One region of the Clostridioides sp. LIBA-7678 genome, then DNA from elsewhere that is predicted to be linked to it. Evidence: riboswitches for the same ligand, from Rfam matches in the RefSeq annotation. Region 1 holds a riboswitch; each other region holds the start of a gene.
What was found. Region 1 has a riboswitch for lysine ahead of ACTG46_RS17350 (aspartate-semialdehyde dehydrogenase). Riboswitches for the same ligand answer to the same signal wherever they lie in the genome.

Region 1 (7,901 bases):
CTCTTGCTACACTAAGCATCTCATCAGATATATCGATACCAGCTATATCATAATCTTTTTTAGTTAATGGAATTGTAAGATTACCTGTACCACATGCCAATTCCAATATATTTTTTACTTTTACACCTTCATCAGCTATTATATCTTCTATATATTTAACCCAGCCTTCATAATCAACTTCATTCATAAGTTCATCGTATACAAACGCAAAATCGCTATATTGACTCATCCTTTTTATTCTGCCCCTCCACAATCTTTTTCAGCCTCTTTTTGCGTGATGTAAGCATACCTCCAATTCTTCCAGCTTCCTTAGCTGTAAGCCCTGCCCATCCACGTTCTCCAACTTTATCCATAAGACCTAGTTCTGAGGCTATCTCATATTTCATTATATCATCATTTGTCAATATTTTAGTATTCTTACCATTAGTTATCTTCTTTTCTCTTTGCATATTTTCTTTCAAAAAAATCACCCCTTCATATTTGTATTTTTGTCAATTAAAAGAAATTTATACAAATATGTAAGGGGTATTTATCAATTCACATCTTTTTAGATTTAAGTATCTCTACTTTTTAATTTTTATAAATTATTTCTTAATCTATAGCTCCTTTATATTTTAATAATTTCGCATAGACATTCAGTGCGTTTACACATATCTTTTCATCAAAATTAAAGTTTATATTATGAAGACCATTTACAAATCCTTTTTCCTCATTTCTTGAACCTAACATAAAAAATAAACCTGGAACTTCTTTTTGATAATAAGAAAAATCTTCTGATATCATAAGTGGCTCTAACTCCACAACACTATCATTTCCAACAGCTGTTACAAATTCTTGATATAAATCCTTGTCATTTTTAACAGCAATATAATCGTCTATGATGTTTATATTAACCTTACAGTTATAAGCCAGTTCAAACCCTCTAGCAAGTTCTCTAACTCTAAGCTTCATCTTCTCATATACTTCTGGGCTGAAGCATCTCATTGTACCTTCCATCTTTATATTTTCAGCTATTATGTTTCTTCTAGCTCCACCTTCAATTCTACCAATAGTCAATACTGCATTGTCTATTGGGCTTATATTTCTTGATACTATAGTTTGAAGTGAACTTACAAAGTTTGAAGCTATAACTATCCCATCAATTCCATTTTGTGGCATAGCACCGTGTCCACTTTTAGACACTATTTCTATATCAATGTCTCCTATTTGAGCCATAAAGTATCCTTCTCTTGTACCAACATAACCTTCTGGCAACTCTGGATATATATGAAGTCCATATATTTCATCAACATTATATTTTCTAAGTACACCTTCATTTATTAAAGCTTTTGCTCCCCCTGGACCTTCTTCTGCTGGTTGGAATATGAATACTATATTATCATTCAGTTGTTCTTTGTTATCATTCAAATATTCAATTAATCCAAGTAATATAGTGGCATGTCCATCATGACCACATAAATGCTTTACACCTTCCTCACTATGAAGCCCATCTATATCTGCTCTAAAAGCTATATCTTTTTTAGGTTTTTTGCCTTCTATTATTCCTACTATACCTGTTTCTAAGTAAACTTCATACTTAATCCCCAATTTATCAAGATAATCTCTTATGTATTTTGAAGTCTTATATTCTTTTCTTCCAATCTCTGCAATTGGATTTAATGCCTTTCTATGTTTATAAAGTTGCTCTTGTAAATATGATGCCTCTCTCATGTAATCTCCTCCAAATTTTAATTTATTAAAAAATATTTCTATATCCCTCATAATTAAAACATTATATAACAAACTATACTAATTAAAAGTAAAAAATTAAATTTAATATAAAAATATTTTGCATTATTAAATAATTCACCATTAATAATAATTCCCCTGTTTCATAAATCAAAACAGGGGAATTATTACTTAAAAATTTTATTTTTTAGCAAGAGAAGAAATGTTTAGCAAGTCCACCCTTAGCAGTTTCTTTATATTTATCCATCATGTCTATACCAGTTTCTTTCATTGTTTCAACAACTTGGTCCAAGGAGACAGAATGTGAGCCATCAGTTAATAATGCATAATTAGCTGCATCATAAGCTCTTTGAGCTGCCATAGCATTTCTTTCTATACATGGAATTTGAACGTATCCATATACAGGGTCACAAGTCATTCCTAGATGATGTTCAAGTGCTATTTCTGCTGCATATTCAATATGGTCTATAGTACCACCTTTTAAGTATGCTACTGCCGCTGCTGCCATAGAACAAGCTGCACCAACCTCACCTTGACACCCTACCTCTGCTCCAGATATTGATGCGTTAGTCTTTATTATATTACCTATTATCCCAGCCACAAGTAGTGCTTCAATTATTTTTTGGTCATCATACTTATAGAAATCTTGCATTGCAAAGAATATTCCTGGGATTACACCAGCAGAACCACAAGTTGGTGCTGTAACTATGATATTACCAGAAGCATTTTGCTCAGAAGCTGCTAGTGCATATGCATATACAAGTGTTGAGAAGTTTTTATCTTTTTGGTATGCATTATAAAACGTACTTGCTCTTCTTTTTAATAATAATTTACCTGGTATTATTTCATCTGTGCTTAATCCATCATCAATAGATTTTCTCATAGCATCTTTTATAGTTTTTATATAATCTTTTATGTCTTCTGGTTCACATTCCAACACAAAATCTACTAAAGTCTTATTATTTTCCTTACACCATTTTACTATCTCATCCATAGTATCTAGATGATATATACTGTTGCTTTTGCTATTTCTTTGACCTTCTTCTGCTATAGTTCCTCCACCTACAGAATATACAGTCCATTCAGCCGTTACATTTCCTTCTTTATCTAAAGCTTCAAACTTCATTCCATTTGGATGAAAATCTTTTATAATATCTTCTTCCCAAACGATTTCAACTTTTTTTGGCGATATCGTTTTTTCAATTATATAGTCAGTTAAGTGACCTTTTCCTGTAGCTGCCAAACTACCATATAATATTGCTCTAAAACTTTCTGCATCTGAATTTTCATTTTTAAATCTTTCTGCTGCTCTTTGTGGTCCCATAGTATGAGAACTTGAAGGCCCACTTCCTATTTTAAAAAGTTCCTTTAAAGTATCCATATTATTCCTCCTAAATTTACGGTATTATTGCTTATTATTAGATTTTACGCACATATTTATTATAACCTAAATATATTAATTATTAGTTATTAAATTCGCATAAAATTTATTTTTTATTTCCATTTTGGTATATTTTATTAAATTAATATGCATATTTTGAGAATAAAACATTTATTTCAAATTTTTCTAATATTAATATAATATAAATATCTTATTTAAACAGTTAAGATATTAACTATACCTATTAAAATTAATTAATTTGTACTATAATTATTATTGTACTTAAAAAATTAAATTTAGATAAAAAAGGAGATTTGATTATATGTTATTTAAAGGTTCTGCTGTTGCTTTAGTTACCCCATTCACAGAGGATAATAATGTCAACTTCGAAAAATTAGGTGAATTAATCGAATACCACATTGAGAATGACACAGATGCACTAGTTGTTTGTGGAACAACAGGTGAGGCAACTACTATGAGTGAATCTGAAATTTTTGCTGTAATAAAATATACAGTTGAAAAAGTTAACAAAAGAATACCTGTCATTGCAGGTACTGGTTCAAACAATACTATGTTGTCTGTTCATATGAGTCAAGAAGCTGAAAAATTAGGAGTTGATGGACTTTTAATAATAACTCCTTACTATAATAAGACTAATGAAAAAGGTCTTAAACTTCACTTTGAAACAATAGCAAATAGCGTTAAGTTACCAATTATTTTATACAATGTACCTGGAAGAACTAAAGTAAATATAAAGCCATCTGTTGTGGCTGAACTTGCTAAAATAGATAATATAGTTGCTGTAAAGGAAGCAAGTGGAGATTTAGCTCAAGTTGCAGAAATAGCTAAATTAGTACCTGAAGACTTTGCTATATACTCCGGTAATGATGACACTATATTACCACTATTATCATTAGGTGGAAGTGGTGTTATCTCTGTGCTTGCTAACATTTGCCCTAAGGAGACACATGACTTAGTAACTAAATTCTTTAAAGGTGATATTGAAGGCTCAAAAAAATTACAACTTGATATGGATGCTTTAATTGCTGCCTTATTTATAGAAGTAAATCCAGTGCCAGTTAAAACTGCCATGAATATTTTAGGTTTTAATGTTGGAGATTTAAGACTTCCTCTAGCTGAAATGGAAGAAATTAATCTTAATGTATTAAAACAAGAATTGACAAATTTTGGATTTAAATTTTAGCAATATTTATATAAATAAGTTGATTTTTTCTTAAATATGTATTATTATTAGAATAATCAAATTTTAATATCCTATTAACCTAGGGTAGAGGTAGCTGTAACTAAGAGTATCCAATAGTAGCTGGCAGGCGTTAATGATTGGAAAAAGGATTTACAGCCGAAGAAAATATTTCTTGCAATTATATTTTCTGGGATTACACATAACATGTGTAATACTGTCACTTATATTATAAGTGATGAGCTACAGGGTTTACTTTGAGTGATAAATTAGACGTACAAAGTATACCTTTGTACGTTTTTTGTATATAATTAAAGTTGTTAATATAATATTAAAGTTTTTGGATATAAAAAAATATTAACATATCTTACTTGTATAACTAAAATCAAATAATGTTTTAATAATTTAAAATTGGGGTGAATTTATATGAAAAAAGTAAACGTAGCGATAGTTGGTGCTACTGGAATGGTAGGTAGAACATTTTTAAAAGTATTAGAAGAAAGAAATTTTCCAATAGAAAATCTATTTTTATTCTCTTCTTCTAAATCAGCTGGTTCTAAAGTAATATTTTGTGGTAAAGAATATATAGTAGAAGAATTAAAGGAAACTTCATTTACTGATAGAGGTATACAAATAGCACTATTCTCTGCTGGAGGAAGTATTAGTGAAAAGTATGCTCCAATAGCAGCATCAAATGGAATCTTAGTAGTGGATAATTCTAGTCACTGGAGAATGGACCCAGATGTTCCTTTAGTAGTTCCTGAAGTAAATCCTGAAGCAATAAAAGAACACAAGGGCATAATAGCTAATCCTAACTGCTCTACTATACAAGCTATGGTTCCTCTTAAGCCACTTGATGATAAGTACAAAATTAAGAGAGTAGTATACTCTACTTACCAAGCTGTATCTGGTTCTGGTGTTAAAGGTGTTGAAGATTTAGAGAAAGGGATGAATGGTAATCCTACTGGATTCTACCCTCACCAAATATCTTACAATTGTCTTCCTCATATAGATTCATTTACTGAAAATGGATATACTAAGGAAGAAATGAAAATGGTAAATGAAACTATGAAAATACTTAATAATTACGACTTAAAAATAACTGCAACTACTGTAAGAGTTCCAGTGAGAAATGGTCATAGTGAATCTATAAACGTTGAATTTAATAATCCATTTGAATTAGAAGACTTAGTAAAAACACTTGAAGAAGCTCCAGGGGTTGTAGTAGTTGATAATCCTGCTAATAATGAATATCCAACTGCTGTAGAATTTGACAATAGAGATGAAGTATTTGTTGGAAGAATAAGAAGAGACTTCAGTGTTGACAATGGTGTAAATCTTTGGGTTGTAGCTGACAATATCAGAAAAGGTGCTGCAACTAATGCAATTCAAATAGCTGAAATGGCTTTATCATACGATTTAGTATAATATACAAACTTGTATAAATATATAATTTTGTAAAATATTAATAATAATATAAAAACAAGCATTAGAAGTAACTGTAATATAAAACACAAAAATAAAAAAGAGGGGATTGATTTTATATGATATTTAAAGGTTCTGCTGTTGCTCTAGTTACACCATTTACAAAGGATAACAAAGTTGATTTTGACAAATTAGGCGAATTGGTTGAATACCAGATAGCTAATGGTACTGATGCTATAGTATCTTGTGGTACTACTGGTGAAGCTAATACTATGACTGATGAAGAACAACTTGCTACTATTAAGTATGTTGTAGAAAAAGTTAATAAAAGAGTTCCTGTTATAGCTGGAAGTGGTTCTAATGATACTATGCACTCAGTTAATCTAAGCCAAGAAGCTGAAAAATTAGGAGTAGATGCTCTATTAATCATAACTCCTTATTACAATAAAGCTAATAAAGCTGGACTTAAACGTCATTTTGAAACAATAGCTAACAGTGTCAAACTTCCAATTATACTTTACAATGTCCCTGGAAGAACTTGTGTAAATATAAGTCCTAGCCTTATAGTTGAACTTGCTAAAATAGATAATATAGTTGCTGTAAAAGAAGCTAGTGGAGACCTAGGACAGGTTGCAGAAATAGCTAGTTTAGTTCCAGATGATTTTGCTATCTACTCTGGTAATGATGATACTATACTTCCTTTATTATCTTTAGGAGGTCAAGGAGTTATATCAGTACTTGCTAATGTTTGCCCTCAAGAAACTCACGATTTAGTAGCCAAATTCTTTGAAGGCGATATAGAAGGTTCTAGAAAATTACAACTTGGTATGGATGCTCTAATAGCAGCTTTATTTATAGAAGTAAATCCTATACCAGTTAAGACTGCAATGAATTTACTAGGATTCAATGTTGGAGATTTAAGATTACCTCTAGCAGAAATGGACCCAGCAAATTTAGAAGTATTAAAGAAAGAATTAGTTAACTTTGGACTAAAAGTTAATGCATAGTAAAAATTGATGCATGGTAAAAAATAGGTTTGGTCAAAAGTTAGCCCTTAATCATAGGAGGAAATTATGTTAAAAGTTATAGCAACTGGTTATGATGGAAAAATGGGTAAGATTTTAGCCGATACTATAAGAGAAGATAGTGAATTAGAATTGGTTTGTGTTGCAGCTAGAGGTATGGATAGTTGTGAAGGTGACCTTAAAATCTACGAAGACATGAGCACTATAGTTGAAGAAGTTGATGTAGTTATAGATTTTTCTCATCACTCTAATTTAGATAATATCTTATCTTATGTTTTAAAGACTAAGACACCGTTAGTAATTGCTACTACTGGATATAATGATGAAGAAATGAACAAAATACATGAAGCGGCTAAAGTTATTCCTGTATTCCAATCATATAATATGTCTCTTGGTGTAAATGTATTAGTGAAATTAGTTAAAGATGCAGCTAAATTATTAGAAGGATTTGATATAGAAATAATAGAAAAACATCACAACAGAAAAGTAGATGCCCCAAGTGGCACAGCTGTTATGATTGCTAACGCTATAAAAGAGGTTTTACCAAATGTTGAAAATAATTATGGTAGATATGGTCGTAGCGCAAAAAGACAACCAAACGAAGTTGGTATTCATGCTATAAGAGGTGGAAATATTGTTGGTGAACATGATGCTCTATTTGCAGGAGATAATGAAGTCCTTACAATAAGCCATCAAGCCCAATCTCGTGGTATCTTTGCAAGTGGTTCTATAGCTGCTGCTAAATACTTAGTTAAACAAAAACCAGGATTTTATAATATGGACAGCATGTTAGGATAATAACAATAATATAATGAGGACACACAGTTTAACTCAAATATATACAATAGATAAATTTATTTGATACTATGCTTATATAATAAAAAATCTGTAAAATAAAATGTAAATAATGAAAAGTAAGTATATACTAAAATTGATAAATAAGTATATAATAAAAGAAATATAATGAAATACAAGGAGAATTAACAAATGGTAAATTTAAACGATGCTTATGAAATAGCAAGATATATAAAAGAAGTTAAAAAGAAAACACCTGTTAAGGTATATGTAAATACTAACTCTTTACATTTCCAATCAACTGATAAATTCAAAGTATTTGGATGCAATGGTTCTTATATATTTA
Region 2 (7,901 bases), 140 kb from region 1:
ATATGACTTATTTCCTAACTGTTGTACACTAGTTATGAGATTAAATATTTGTATTGTGGTAGCAGTCATATTATCACTAGCAATTTTTTTATCCATAGCCTCTTCTATTGTCATAGCTCTATTTACTATAGAAAAATAAGCATCTATGCCGTCTTCATTACACTTAACTGCATCTTCTGTTGTTGCTCCAGCCAAACCTATTACTTTTATCCCATATTTTTTAGCCAATTTTGCAACTCCTATTGGTGCCTTGCCCATAGCAGTTTGCTTATCCAATCTACCTTCTCCTGTTATTACAAAGTCTACATCTTTCAACTCATCCTCTAATTTAATTTCTTCTAATATTATTTTTATGCCAGATTCTAACTTTGAATTTAAGAATCCTAAAAAGGCAAATCCTAATCCACCTGCTGCTCCTACCCCTTCTACATTGGCTATATCTTTGTCCAAATCATTTTTAACTACATTAGAAAAATTTCTAAGCCCATTATCTAACTCTTCAATTATTTCTCGTGTTGCACCTTTTTGAGGTCCATATATGTATCCAGCTCCATTTTCTCCAAACAGTGGATTGTTTACATCACAAGCTATTTTAAAGTTACATTCATCTAATTCTTTTAGTCTATTATCTATTTTTATGTGTCTTATTTTATTTAAAACTTTTCCACCTAAATCTACTAATTTATTATTCTTATCATAAAACTCAAACCCTAAAGCTTGAAGCATACCTACTCCTGCATCATTGGTAGCACTTCCACCTAATCCTACTATAAAATTTCTACAGCCCTTATTTATTGCTTCCTTTATTATTTCTCCAACACCATAAGTTGTAGTGTATAAAGGATTTCTAAGTTCAGTTGGGACTAATGTCAATCCTGATGCTTGAGCAATTTCTATTATTGCAGTATTCGTATCTTTTAATAATCCATATGTCGCATTTACTTTCTTAATTATTGGCCCAGTAACTTCTATAGTTTCTTTTGTCCCATTCATTCCTTGAACTAAAGCATCTACTGTTCCTTCACCACCGTCAGCAAGTGGTAGTATCTTTACTTTTGCATCTTTTTCAACTTTTAATATCCCTTTTTTGATTGCATTTGCTGCTTCAATTGAGGATAAACTCCCCTTAAAGGAATCTATAGAGATTAATATTTTCATATTTATCTACTCCTTATTTTAATATACGATTTTATAATATTAATAAAAGAGGTATTACCGATTTTCAAGTAATACCTCTTTGTTTTATTTTTAATTTAAATTAATTTATGTGATTTTTCTTAATCTCATCAAGTAGTCCATCTTCTAAATAAATTTCTAATGCACAACCCACCATTGCCTTTACTGCTTTATGAAGTTTATCATAAGCTTCTGCAGAATTTGCATAATTTAGAAATTCTTTTTCGTGAACATATACCATTGGATTTATATCTAAAGCTATTTCTGTATACATAGTAGGGCAAACTTGACTTACATTACCTATATCTGTAGAACCCACTGGTCCATCTTTTCCCTCTAATATATCTGTTATACCTGCTTCAATCAAATTATTTTTTGTTATATTTTGAAGTACTTTATTATTTATTATATTGTCAAAAGAATTTTCAAAATATCTATAAGATAGCTTAGCTCCTGTCATTAACTCTGCACCTTTTGCACAGTTTATAACTTTTTTAGTAACTTCATCTAAATAACTTCTTTCAGCAGCTCTTACAAAAAACTTACAAGCAGCTTTTTCTGGAACTATATTTGGAGCTTCTCCTCCATTTGAAACTATACCATGTATTCTAACATCTGATTTTACATGTTGTCTTAGAGCATTTATTCCAGCAAAAGTAAGTTGTACTGCATCCAATGCATTAACTCCCATATGAGGATGACTAGCTGCATGTGCTGATACACCTTCAAAGCTAAACTCTAATGAATCTATTGCTAAAGCTTTGCAGTTTATATTATTAAAAGCTTCTATATGCATCTGATAGCTTACATCAATATCATCAAAAGCTCCTGCTTTAACTAAGTCACATTTTCCTCCTGTTGTTTCTTCAGCTGGTGTTCCTATTAATACAATTTTTCCTTTAAAACTTTCTTTTAACTTGCTTAATACTATACAAGCTCCTAGTGTAGATGCTGCAATCCAGTTATGACCACAAGCATGACCTGGCTCTTTATCTTCTCCATATCCAGGAAGTGCATCATACTCAGCTAAAAACGCTATAGTAGGACCATCACTATCTCCTAGCTCTGCTCTAAAAGCAGTATCCATATTACAGTATGGATAAGTTGTATCAAATCCATATTCCTTCATTTTCTCTACTAAATATTTTGATGATATATATTCTTCATCTCCTAGCTCTGGGTTGTTGAATATAAAATCGCATACTTCTTCAATTTCTTTCCCAAGTTCATTCTCTATCTCATAAGCTCTTTTCTTTATACTCTCTATCATAACTTACCTCCTATTAGAATCCTAGATATAATCCTACTGTCAAAAATACCATTACAAGAATTGTTAATACTACCATTAGAGGAACTATGAATCTAACCCACTTTGACCAAGGGATATTAGCTACTGCTAGTGCTCCCATTAAAACACCTGATGTAGGTGTTATTAAGTTAGTTACACCTATCCCAAATTGATAAGCTGTAACTATCATTTGTCTAGATACATCTACTAAGTCTCCAAGTGGTGCAAGTACAGGTATTGTAAGTGATGCAAGCCCTGATGCTGATGGTATTAAAAATGCTATTAATCCTTCTATTAAGAAAGTTAAGTTTATAAATATAGTTTTTGGTAATCCATTTAATAAATTTGCCGCAGAATTTAAAATTGTATCTATTATAAATCCATTTTCTGCTATTATTACGATTCCACGTGCAAATGCTATACATAATCCTGCTGTCATTAAATCTCCAGCTCCACTTATAAATGAATTAACTATTTCATCTTGCTTAAGCCCTGATGCTATTCCAGATATTATACCTATGGCTGTAAATATCATTGCAATTTCAGCTATATACCATCCTAATTTTAAAACACCAAATATCATAATTCCCATACCTATTACGAAAATTGCTATTACAATGGCTTCTCTTTTTGTAAATTCTTTTATGTTTGTATCACTATTAACCATTGATTCTTGATTCAGTGATATATCATGTACTAAAGACTTTTTAGGGTCTTTTTTTACTTTATTAGCATACATCATAACAAATGCTATAGATATAGCCATATATATTATAAACATAACAACTCTAAACTCTATTCCAGAACCTGGTGCTATTTGTGACAATGCCTGTGCTATTCCTACAGAGAAAGGATTAGTAGTCGCCGCTCCAAATCCAGCTGTTGCCCCTATAAATACTGTTGCCACCGCGGTTAATGAATCATATCCCATGCTGGTCATAAGTGGAATAAATATCATATAAAAAGGTAATGTTTCTTCACTCATTCCAAAAGTTGTACCACCAAGACCAAATAAAATCATAGATATAGGTATTATTAAAAATTGAAACTTCTTCATTTTATTTACAGTGTGCGCTATAATGGCTTCTATTGCACCTGTTTTATTAACTATTCCAAAAGCCCCTCCAACTATTAAAACAAATCCAACTACTTCAGCTGCATCTATAAATCCATTTATAGGAGCTGAAAATACATCAGTAATACCTTGTGGATTTGATGGTGCTTTTTCATAAGTTCCAGCTACAACAACTGACCTTCCGTCTATATCTACCCTTTCAAAATTTCCACTTGGTACTATCCAAGTAAGAACTGCCATTACTACTATTAATAAGAATATTATAGTAAGTGTCTGCGGCATAGTAAACCTCTTCTTTTTTAAACTGCTCATTTTTATTCTCCCCACTTTTAAATTAAAATATTTTATTATTGCATCCCTTTTCTATCCTATTTTGTATAGATGTAAAAAAGCTCAACATGGATACATGTTGAGCTAAATGTGTTAAATACAATATACCTACATCTTCCCTTTATCTTATCTAAGATAGCTCTCCATCAAAATTCGGGATGAATTTGATGACAGTACTGTACCTATTAAATACAGTCCCAGCACTAGCTTTGGACACTAGCACTTCGGCACTTACTCCTTTTATATTGCTTCATTGGTTTCCAACCTCTTCAATACTAATCTTAGTAAATGCAACCTCTACCTCAATCTTTTTATTAGATGAGGTAATGCTTATTAAATTTTATTTATTGTAAATAATTGTAGCATAATATGTCGAGATTGTAAATATTTTCAATATAATATACTTAGAATTAAATTTTATTTTCCACATCAATAAACTTTATATCTGCACATACATTCAAAGAATGTAGTATATTTTTATATCTAATTTTTTAAAGTCTGAAGATATATGTTTTTATATGTAACAAATTATACTTTCTCTATTAAGTGAATCTTTGGATATTTTTATTAGATGTTTATTAATAATTGATTACCATAAGAAATCATTCCATTGTATCCTCAACTATTTATTCAATTCTTTTTTAAGATAAATTGGTGGATACTTAACACTTTTTAATTCTTCATTACTTTTTAGAAGCTTATTGTTTTCTACATTATAAATTTGTAACATAACTTTATTTACATATAGGGCATAATAATCATCACTATAAAAATATTGATATTCATATTGTGAATCATCTTTATAATTTACTCTATACAGTATTCCATTATAGCTTGCTTTCTTTGCTTTTTCTTTTGTAATACTCTTTATATCATCTTCCGAAATACCTTGCTTTACCATATATTTATTGATATATATCTCAGCCTCCTTCCATGGTTTGAAATAGTTATTATATACAACACTTCCTGCTATACCTACAATACCTATAATTAATACTACTAAAATAATTCTATATTTTCTCATGCTAATTCCCCTTCTTTTATTATTTAAAACTATTATAATTCACTAAAAAAAGATGTTATATTTTTCTATTAGAATATAACATCCATCGTATTTAGTATCAATATACATGCCCTAACTGGTAGGTTAAAAGGCCCTACTGTCAGTATTTTTATTAAGTAGTATATATATTTCCTACTTTCCATGTAGTTTTATTTCATTATTATAAAAATTTCACAAGTATTTGTTTTAGAATATCTATTGCAATATTTCAATTAACATAATAAGTATCATATTAAGCTTCTAAATTTATATATTCAGCAATATGACTTTATAAGCTGTAATATTACATCAGCTGCCTTATTTGAACCACCTGCATTATAAAAGCTTTTTGATAGTTTAATTGCCTCTTCTTTGTATCCATTATCATTCATAACTTTAAATACAGTATCTTTAATATTTTTTGACCTATTTTCTTTTAACATCAGTCCTGCACCTAAATAAGCAACTCTATTAGCTACCATTCTCTGCTCTGAATGTTGTGGAAATAAGACCATAGGTACCCCATAATATAAACTTTCATTTACACTATTCATACCACAATGAGTGATAAACACATCAGCTTCTTGAAGTATAGCAATCTGTTCAACACTATTTTTAACTTCAAAGTTATTTGGTATATTCCCTAAACTTTTAATGTCAGTATCTCTACCAACAGACCTAATTATATCAACATCACAATCTTTAAATGCTTTTATACAGTTTTCATAAAAATTAACATTTTTATTATTAATCGTACCAAGTGAAATATATATAAGTTTTCTCTTTTTATCTTTAGGCTTAACAATCAACTTTGATACTGATGGCCCTACAAAAGAATATTTACTGGAAAAATTTTCTGACATTGGCTGAAATTCTTTTGATGTATATACAATAGTATTTGTATCATTATCATTAGAAATCATAGAAACAAAGTTTTTTACATAATATCCTTTTCTTTGTAAGAGCTTTATTTTTTTATTAATACGTCTCATCCCCAAAAACATATGAACAACTTCCATAAAACTTTGCTTCATCATTTTTGCTGTATGTTTATTAAATGCAAAAGTTGTTGTAGAGCATATATATGGAATATTAAGTTTTTGTGCAAATAACTTTCCCCAAAAGCTTAATGAGTCTGATACAATACAATCTGGATTAAAAACTTTAAGTTCTCTACATACTTTTTCATCTAAAGATATTGTAGTGTCTGCTATCATCTCAATTAACCCAGAGAAATCCTTGCCAATTTTTTTCTCATCTTCAGGACGTAATTCTGGGAGATATTTATCACAACTAATAAATTTTGCTCCAGTATCTTCAATTTTATCTTTAAATTCATTAAAAGAATAATACAATACTTCATTCCCTCTATCTACTAATTCACGAACTACTTCAATGGTTGGATTAGTATGACCATATGCAGGAATGCTGAAAAAAACTATTTTACTCATATTTTATCCATCCTTTTATAATTTTTCTAAAATTATTCTTCGTTATTTGTTACTCCCATATGACCTATAAAATTTACCAAATCACGTTGATGAACAATTCCTAGTCCTCTTTCTTCATCTCCAAGTATCAATAATTTATCTCCTGTATTTATATTAAATATATCTCTTGCTTCTTTTGGAATAACAATCTGACCACCTTCTCCAACTATAACAGCTCCAAAGAAAAATTTTCCTTTAGGTGGTATTATAATACCTGTTTTTTCTTCTGAATGATTGACTAAATCATCTAGTTTAACATTGTACAATTTTGCAAGTTTAATACAACTATCTATATCAGGAGTGGATTCTCCACTTTCCCATTTTGCTACTGATTGTCTAGATATATTAAGTTTTTCAGCTAAATCCTCTTGCGTATACTGATGAATTTTTCTTAGTCTTTTCAAATTTGTATTAAGCATATTTTAATATCTCCTATATTTATCGTACTAAATTTATTATTTAAATTCTATCAACTAATTTTAACATTTATGTATATATTGATATACATTTCTCTTGTACACATTTACCCTTTAATAAATATATTATAAGAAAATTTATAATTAATAGATACAATCTTTAATTTATCTAAAATGGCATCTTCTATTTATAAAAGTGCAAGTGGGACTTTTTGTAATATATTAGAATATCATAGATTTACTAATACAAAATTGTTTTACAGAATTTTTAAAGCAAAATTTAAATGTACTCCTAAAGATATCAGAAAGAAAAACTTATTTAAAATATAATATAAACTTATCCCTAAAGAATGCATCACAAAAAAAGCTTTTTATATATAAAAATGTGTACCTCCAATTATAGTAATTAGATTAACCACTTTACTATCACTATTTTTAGGAGAATACACATTTTATTTTATATATCTAACGAACTTAAATTATCTCCATTAGATTTTATGACCTCTTTATACCAGTCAAATGATTTTTTCTTACATCTCTTAAAACTACCTTTACCTTCATCATCCAAATCAACATATATAAATCCATATCTTTTACTCATCTGTCCTGTAGTTGCACTGACTAAGTCAATTGGTGCCCACATTAAATATCCAAAACATTCAACATTATCCTCTTTAATTGCAGACTTCATTTGTGATAGATGCTTACTTAGATACTCAATTCTATAATCATCATTTATAGTTCCATCTTCCTCAACTCTATCATATGCTCCTAATCCATTTTCTGTAATTAAGATAGGTAACTGATATTTTCTGTAAATATAGTTTAAAGTAAATCTTAGTCCTATAGGGTCTATTGCCCATCCCCACTTACTTTGTTCCAAGTATGGATTTTGAACTCCTCCAAATAAAGATTTATCACTTGATAAACTTTCTTTTGGAATAGACACACTTGAAAAATAATAATTAAGTCCTATAAAATCTAATCTACCTTCTTTAAATGCTTCTTTATCTTCATTAGTTACTTCAATATTTATATTATTTTTTTCATATTCTCTTAGTTTATATTGAGGAAACTTTCCATT
Region 3 (7,901 bases), 1.9 Mb from region 1:
AAAATTGAAAAGAAGATAGAGACTTTAAATAAAAAAGTAAAAGAAAAAAACTTAAATGCTTTAACCCTAATGGTAAATGAAGGTAATTTAAGTGTATTTGGTGAAGAATCAAGATTTAGTATATTATACAATAGTTTTGGATTTGAAAATAAAGATAAAAATATAAAAGAATCAAGTCATGGTCAAAATATTACTTTTGAGTATATAGCTAAACAAAATCCAGAAGTTATGTTTGTTATAGATAGAGGAATAGCTACAGGGAGTGATATAAAAGAGGGTTCAACAGCAAAATCTGTTTTAAATAATGATATAATAAAGTCTATGGATGCATATAAAAATGATAATATAATCTATCTGGATTCACCAACATGGTATGTGAATGATGGAGGTCTAACTTCTTTAAATAAAATGATAGATGATGCATCACAAGCAGTTAATAAGTAAATCTATTATTTACAATAAACATGTTTTATTTATTACTTATTTAATCAGCCACTTTAAGTGGCTGATTTTTTATGATTTAAATAATAATCTTAATTACAATATAAATCTATTCAAAATATAATAAAATACAAAGTTGTACTGGACAAAAAGAATAATTTTTAAATATAATTGAACTATATAGATGTATGTTGTCGCAATTATATAGTTTTAAGCTATGTTTTACAACTAAAAGTAAGATAACTATATTTGAAAATAAGAATTTCTATATAAAAAACGTTTTTGTAAATGGATATAATGCTAAAAATAAACTATGTAAAATAAAAATTTCTATATCTTAACTGCATATAAGTTTTTATTGGAATTTCATGCATCTTATTTGAAAAATGATTATACACATGAAAAACAACATAGAGGATAGGGGTATTTTATGAAGAGAGTTTTGAAGGTAACTATCTTAGTCTTATTTATTTTATTAATTTCTATAAGTTCCATTTCGATTAAATTGATTCATAATATTGGGGACTATGGAAAACTTATTAATTATGTTGGCATTGTTCGGGGAGCTAGTCAGCGTTTAAGCAAATTAGAAATGAACAATAAACCCAATGATGAGTTGAGAGATTATATTGATGGGATTTTACATGAATTGATTACAGGGGATGGAAAGTACGGTTTGGTAGACGCTGATTGCAAAAAATATAATGAGTACTTATTTTTACTAGAAAAAAAGTGGAAAGATTTAAACACTGAAATAGAAAAAGTAAGGATGAATGAAGAGAATAATCATTTATTAGATATAAGTGAAGAATTTTTTAATCTTGCAAATAGTACAGTGTTTGAGATAGAAAATTTCTCTAAAGAAAAAAGTGATTATCTAATGACTTTAATAATCATTATATCTACTATAGGTATGTTAGCATGGATTATATTGATTATACAATATAATAGAAAATTAATTAGTTTGGAAAAACTAAATGTAGATTTAAAAAACATTGCATATAAAGATGAGCTAACAGGAGCAAATACTATAGAAAAGTTTAAGATAGATGCAAATCAAAATATTCACAAATATAAAGATAAGAAATTTGCTATATTCTATATTGATTTTGAAAATTTTAAATACGTTAATGATATATTTGGATATGATTATGGAGATATGATACTGAAAAGATATGCTAATCTTATGATGAATGATATTGGAAAATATGAGATATTCGCAAGAGAAATTGCAGATAGATTTATTGCTTTAAGATGTTATGTAGATAAGTCAGATTTAGTAATAAGGCAAAGAGTTGTAGATGATAAACTAATTAATATTACAAATGAAATTAAAAACAAATATAGTATCACTATTGTCAGTGGAATTTGTTGTATTGAAGATGTGATTGAAAAACTAAACATAGATGATTTAATAAATCGGGCAAACTTTGCACAAAAAACTGTTAAAAATAAACCAGGGACTAATTATGCTTTTTATAATGAAAATATTCGTAAAAAAATGATTGAAGAAAATACAATCAAAAGTAGAATACATGAAGCTATTGAAAATAGAGAATTTATAGTTTATTTTCAACCTAAAGTTAATTTACATAATCAAAAAATAGATTGTGCAGAAGCTTTAGTACGTTGGATGACTCCAGATAAAGGGATTATATCTCCTGCAGTATTTATTCCAATATTGGAAAAGGATTTTTTTATTGGTTTAGTAGATAAGTATGTTTTTGAAGAAGTCTGTATATGGATTAGAAAGAGATTAGATGAAAATAAACCATTTGTTCAGATATCAGTTAATGTTTCTAGAATACAGTTCTATAATACTAAATTTGTGGAAACTTACTCAAATATACAAAAGAAATATAATATACCCCGAAATACTATAGAAATTGAATTTACTGAGAGTGTTGCTTTTGAGAATCAAGAACACTTTTTGGAAATTATACATGATTTACATGAAAATGGATTCACTTGTTCTCTAGATGACTTTGGAAAAGGTTACTCATCTTTAGGTGTCTTAAAAGATTTACCATTTGATGTTTTGAAGCTTGATTCTATGTTTTTTAATGCTAGTTTAGACAAAGAAAAAGAAAGAACAGTAATAAAAAATATTATACATATGCTAAAAGAATTGAATATTACAACTGTTGCTGAAGGTATTGAATATAAGGAGCAAGTTGAGTTTCTAAAGGAGATTGGATGTGATTTAGTTCAAGGATATGTATTTTATAAACCAATGCCCATGTTAGAATTTGAGGAACTACTGGATAAAGAATGTGTTTATAATAGTTACCAAGTAAATACTTAATGAAAAAAGGGACTGTAAGTAAATTTACTTATAGTCCCTTATAAATACACTTATTTTCTTCCTGCAACCCATTTTAAGCCCCAATGGAACTCATTGTCCATTTCTCTATGACCTTTAAAGTATTTAATTACTTTTTCAACACTGAATGTCTCATCATTTACATTTTCTATCAAGGCTATTGAACACATATTATAGCCATTTTTATGTTCATCAAGTTTAACAACTAAATCTGAATCCTGTTTCTGTTTGATTGTTACAATTCCATCAGCCTCAGACCAATTAGCTACACCTTCATAGATAAAAGCATAAATAAGTATTCTTTTTATTTCTTTTATTTTATTACCATTTATTCTTATGTTTTCTCCTTGTGTATTGCTACCTGTTCTGTCATCTCCATCTAATTGAGCAAAAGGCGGATGTCCTAAACTACCAAAAGAATTACCTAATGCCTGTACAGCACCTTTTACACCATTTTTCATTTCAAACAAGCAACCTAAATCTAAATCTATATTACTGCTTTTTAGAGAGCCAAAAAAACCTTTTTTTTGTATTTTTTGATTCCAATTTAAATTAACTAAGATTTCACCTAAATCACTATTTTCTTTTTTTGTAAGGTTTATTTTTTGCCCCTTTTTTAATTCTATAGCCATAGTAATTTTCCTCCATAAACATAGATTTACTTAAATGGTAGCACTTAACAAGTCAATATTCAACAAGATTAGAATAATAATATTAAAATTATACTAAATATACTAGAAAACAGGAATTACAATGCCTTTATATTTCTCTTCAATTATACTTCTTGCTTTATCTGATGTAAGAACATCTTGTAGAACTTTAATTTTTTCACTATCTTTATCTTCAGTTCTAAATGCCAAAAGATTTGCATACTCATCATTTATAGGTGCTGTATAAAGTCCATTTTTCTTAGCATCAAGGCCAGCAGGTACTGCGTATGTAGTATCTATAAATGCAGCAGTTACATCTGGAAGAGAAGATGGAATCTGAGCGATATCCAATTCTTTAAATTGTATGCCTTTTGGATTTTCTATTATATCTTTAGGACTAACTAATCCATCACCTTTAGGTAAAGTTAAAAGTCCGATACTTTCAAGGTATCTAAGGTCTTTAGAACAAGAAGATGGGTTGTTACTTATTGCGATTGTATCTCCTTTTTTAAATTCATCAATAGATTTTATCTTGTAAGAGTAAAGGATTGCTGGGCATACATATAGTTTTTTTCCAGCCATTATTTTATATCCTTTAGCTTTAACAGCTTCTTTTAGATAAGGTTCATGTTGGAATAGATTTGCATCAATTTCTCCGTTATTTAAAGCTTCGTTTGGAAGTATGTAGTCATCAAAATTTTTAACCTCCAAAGTATAACCTTTTTCTTCGATAAGTGGTTTTAATTCTTCTAATAATTCTCCACCTGGTACTAAAGTAGCGCCAACAACAATTTTTTTATCATCGTTACCTTTAGAACATCCAACTATAGATAAAGTAAAAACTAGACATAATAATAAACTTAATAATTTTTTGAATTTCATATAAATTCCCTCCTGAATATGATTGATTAGTTAAAAATAAAATACCCTCTTTTATCACACTGCAAAATAAAATAAGCCTGAGTTTAAACTCAGGCTTTAAAAGCTAATTTAGACTCATCTTTCAGTATAATACTGCAGGATTTAGCACCAATGTATATAAAAATATACTGGTTGCTGGGTTTCATAGGGCCAGTCCCTTCACCACTCTGGATAAGAAGTATCAATTTTTAATTATGTTATAAATATTATCATGATTTTTTACATATGTAAACATAATTTTATAAATATTTTAAAATTTTTAATATTTCTATTTAACACCTAAGATTCCAGAAATTAGAATATCAGTGTCAGCTCCTAAGAAATAATCATTTATTTCAATGGAATCTAAAACATTCCTTAAAGCATTCTCTTCATGTTTCGTTCCAGCAAGTTTATCTTCCACAAATGAAACATCACGTTTTCCAAAAAAGTCTCCAAAAAATTTTATAGTAGTTATTATTCCCTTATCAACATTTAGATTAAACTCAACGTTTCCACCAGAATATTTTAACTCATTTGAAAGGGTATATTTTGGGGAATTACCAAAGTTCCAATCCCAAGTTTCATATTTTGACTTAGTAAGTTTTTCTATTTGTTCTATGTCATAATCACTTAAATAATAATTAGTATTATCAGTGTTAGTTTTAGAGAGATAATTCATTATTGCGTCCTTAAATTCTAGTATATCCATTTTAGATTGTAGATGTTCACTTATATTAGTTACACGAGATTTTACAGACTTTATGCCCTTTCCTTCAAATTTTATAGGTTTTACCTTTAGAGCTTTTGAAAGGTCATTTATCTCAGATGAAAATAACAGTGTACCATGATGCATCACCTTATTTTTGTAGTTGTATTGAGCATTTCCAGAAAACTTCTTACCATCTATAAGAAGGTCATTTCTTCCAGAAAATTCAGCGTTTACATCTAATGTCTTAAGTAAGTCTATTATTGGTTGAGTGAATCTTCTGAAATCACTAAAGCTATTATTATTGCAGGCTATGAATGTAAAATTTATATTTCCTAAATCATGAAATACAGCTCCACCACCAGATTGTCTCCTAACAACAGGTATAGAATTTTCTTTTATATATTCTAAATTTATTTCAGAAAGTGTATTTTGATTTTTTCCAACAATTATAGAAGGTTCATTCCTCCATAAAATAAATAAGTCTTCGTCAAAATTTTTTAGAAGATATTCTTCCATCGCTAAATTGAAGTAAGGGTTTGTCTTTTCATTGTAAATTAGTAACATTAAAGTAATTCCTCCATATAATTGATAAAATTTTTTTGTTATTTTTAGTACAATTAATTTTATAATTCGACAATAATGTAAAAAGTCCTTTAAATTAGAAGATTTAAAAAAGAAGACAATCTTATATTAATAGAAGTGTATATTAAACATAATTAGAGAAGTTTGGGATTTTATGTAAAAAATAAAAAGGAATTTTAAAAACTAACTTGCAAAGTTTAAATAAATAATATATACTCAAAATATACTTAATAAAAGTGAATAGAAGGGTAGAGGCGCAATAATCTATCAGTACTAATAATGAGTTAAGCACAGAGATTTATTAGGAAAGGAGATATTGCCGAAGTTTTATAATTGATGCTTTAAGATTATATTGCTGGGGGTACATAGAAAATATGTACAACTGTCACAGGTTTATTTGTGGTGAGCTATCATTTAAGGAATTATATTATATTTATTTTAATATTGTTGATGTATTGTAATTTTCAAGCCTTGAGTGTTTAGCACTTAAGGCTTTTTTAGTTTTATCAAATACCCTGTATAATTCACAAAACTAAAAAAGAGAGGGAGATTTATATGAGAAACAAAAAAATTAATATTATTTTTCTGACGACAATTATGTTTATAATGTCAACAGTAATGGTTTTTGCAGAGGAAGATATAGACACTATCGCACTAGCTAATGCAGAAAAATTTGGAATCTTAACTTTAATACCACCATTAGTTGCTATAATACTTGCATTCATAACTAAAAACGTAATAATTTCTTTACTTATAGGGATTCTTTCTGGGAGTTTTATAATTAAAGCTAGTGGTATAAATGTGTTTGCTACATTCATACAAGCATTTTTAGACTTAGTGGATAGAGCTTTGGTATCGTTATCAGACCCGTGGAATGCAGGGATAATACTACAAGTTCTAGCAATTGGAGGGGTTATAAATCTTGTTGCAAAGATGGGAGGAGCTAAGGCTATAGCTGAGGCACTTGCCAAAAGAGCGAAATCAGCGAAAGGTACACAAATTATAACATGGTTTTTAGGTCTTTTGGTATTCTTTGATGATTATGCAAATTCATTAATAGTAGGTCCTATGATGAGACCTGTTGCAGATAAAATGAAAATATCAAGAGAAAAATTAGCCTTTATAATAGATGCTACAGCAGCACCAGTTGCTGGATTAGCTATAATATCTACATGGATAGGTCTTGAAGTTGGTTTAATACATGATGCTTTTGAAAGTATAAGTGTAGATGTTGATGCATTTGGTATATTTTTAAATACAATACCATTTAGATTTTATAATATATTAATATTAGCATTTATTGTAATATCAGCATTATTATTAAAAGAATTTGGGCCAATGAAAAAAGCAGAAATAAAATCTAGAAGTAGAAAAGTTGGTACAGACCTTGATGAAGGTGTAGAAGAATTAGATGATTTAGCACCAAAAAATGGAGTGAAATTGAGTGTGTGGAATGCTATAATCCCAATAGGAACATTAATAATAGTTGCTTTGGCATCATTCTATTATAGTGGATATACGTCTATAATGGGTGGTGAAGATAAAGCTCTAATACAACTATTTACAAATTCACCATATTCTTTTGGAGCAATAAAAGAAGCATTTAGTGCATCTGATGCATCTAGAGCATTATTCCAATCTGCACTTGTTGCAAGTTTAGTTGCTATTATAATGGCTGTAGTTAAAAAGATTTTTACAGTGTCAGAAGCAATTGATGTTTGGATAGATGGGATGAAAAGTTTAGTAATAACTGGTGTAATATTAATACTTGCATGGTCATTAAGTTCAGTAATAAAAGAATTAGGTACAGCTAAATTTTTGATACACTTATTATCAGGTTCACTACCTCCATTCTTATTGCCAAGTTTAATATTTGGTTTAGGAGCAATAATATCTTTTGCTACTGGAACAGCTTATGGAACAATGGGTATACTTATGCCACTAGCAATACCACTAGCTTACTCATTAAATCCTGATATGTCTTATGTAATAGTGAGTACAAGTGCAGTCTTAACAGGTGCAATATTTGGAGACCACTGTTCTCCGATTTCAGATACAACAATACTTTCTTCAATGGGAGCTGGTTGTAATCATATAGACCATGTTAATACTCAAATGCCATATGCTATATTTACAGCAGTAATCACTATTGTATTTGGATATATACCAGCTGGATTAGGATTGCCAATATATATAGTATTACCAGTAGCTATAGCTGCTGTATTTGTTGGTATTCAAATAATTGGTAAGAGAGTTGATGAAGCAGAGATAGAACTTGCAGAATAAAGATATA

Region 2: linked by a shared signal. The riboswitch ahead of ACTG46_RS16710 (YfcC family protein) and the one ahead of ACTG46_RS17350 (aspartate-semialdehyde dehydrogenase) in region 1 are both predicted to bind lysine.
Region 3: linked by a shared signal. The riboswitch ahead of ACTG46_RS08995 (Na+/H+ antiporter NhaC family protein) and the one ahead of ACTG46_RS17350 (aspartate-semialdehyde dehydrogenase) in region 1 are both predicted to bind lysine.

The regions. Positions count from the first base shown of each region.
Region 1 is NZ_CP196987.1:3,745,017-3,752,917, forward strand. It holds gene ACTG46_RS17325 (class I SAM-dependent DNA methyltransferase) at 1-229, opposite strand, end outside; gene ACTG46_RS17330 (alpha/beta-type small acid-soluble spore protein) at 216-461, opposite strand; gene ACTG46_RS17335 (N-acetyldiaminopimelate deacetylase) at 592-1,710, opposite strand; gene ACTG46_RS17340 (L-serine ammonia-lyase) at 1,916-3,109, opposite strand; gene dapA (4-hydroxy-tetrahydrodipicolinate synthase) at 3,432-4,313, shown strand; lysine riboswitch at 4,391-4,564, shown strand; gene ACTG46_RS17350 (aspartate-semialdehyde dehydrogenase) at 4,737-5,738, shown strand; gene dapA (4-hydroxy-tetrahydrodipicolinate synthase) at 5,855-6,742, shown strand; gene dapB (4-hydroxy-tetrahydrodipicolinate reductase) at 6,809-7,558, shown strand; gene dapD (2,3,4,5-tetrahydropyridine-2,6-dicarboxylate N-acetyltransferase) at 7,748-7,901, shown strand, end outside.
Region 2 is NZ_CP196987.1:3,601,328-3,609,228, forward strand. It holds gene ACTG46_RS16700 (glycerate kinase) at 1-1,158, opposite strand, end outside; gene ACTG46_RS16705 (M20 family metallopeptidase) at 1,259-2,446, opposite strand; gene ACTG46_RS16710 (YfcC family protein) at 2,460-3,851, opposite strand; lysine riboswitch at 3,998-4,177, opposite strand; gene ACTG46_RS16715 (DUF3139 domain-containing protein) at 4,492-4,893, opposite strand; gene ACTG46_RS16720 (macrolide family glycosyltransferase) at 5,187-6,362, opposite strand; gene ACTG46_RS16725 (AbrB/MazE/SpoVT family DNA-binding domain-containing protein) at 6,395-6,610, opposite strand; partial or broken gene ACTG46_RS16730 (helix-turn-helix transcriptional regulator) at 6,638-6,820, opposite strand; gene ACTG46_RS16735 (glycoside hydrolase family 1 protein) at 7,275-7,901, opposite strand, start outside.
Region 3 is NZ_CP196987.1:1,852,175-1,860,075, forward strand. It holds gene ACTG46_RS08970 (siderophore ABC transporter substrate-binding protein) at 1-444, shown strand, start outside; gene ACTG46_RS08975 (GGDEF domain-containing phosphodiesterase) at 872-2,746, shown strand; gene ACTG46_RS08980 (TerD family protein) at 2,797-3,396, opposite strand; gene ACTG46_RS08985 (MetQ/NlpA family ABC transporter substrate-binding protein) at 3,499-4,296, opposite strand; SAM riboswitch class I at 4,408-4,513, opposite strand; gene lplA (lipoate--protein ligase) at 4,604-5,590, opposite strand; lysine riboswitch at 5,850-6,026, shown strand; gene ACTG46_RS08995 (Na+/H+ antiporter NhaC family protein) at 6,164-7,894, shown strand.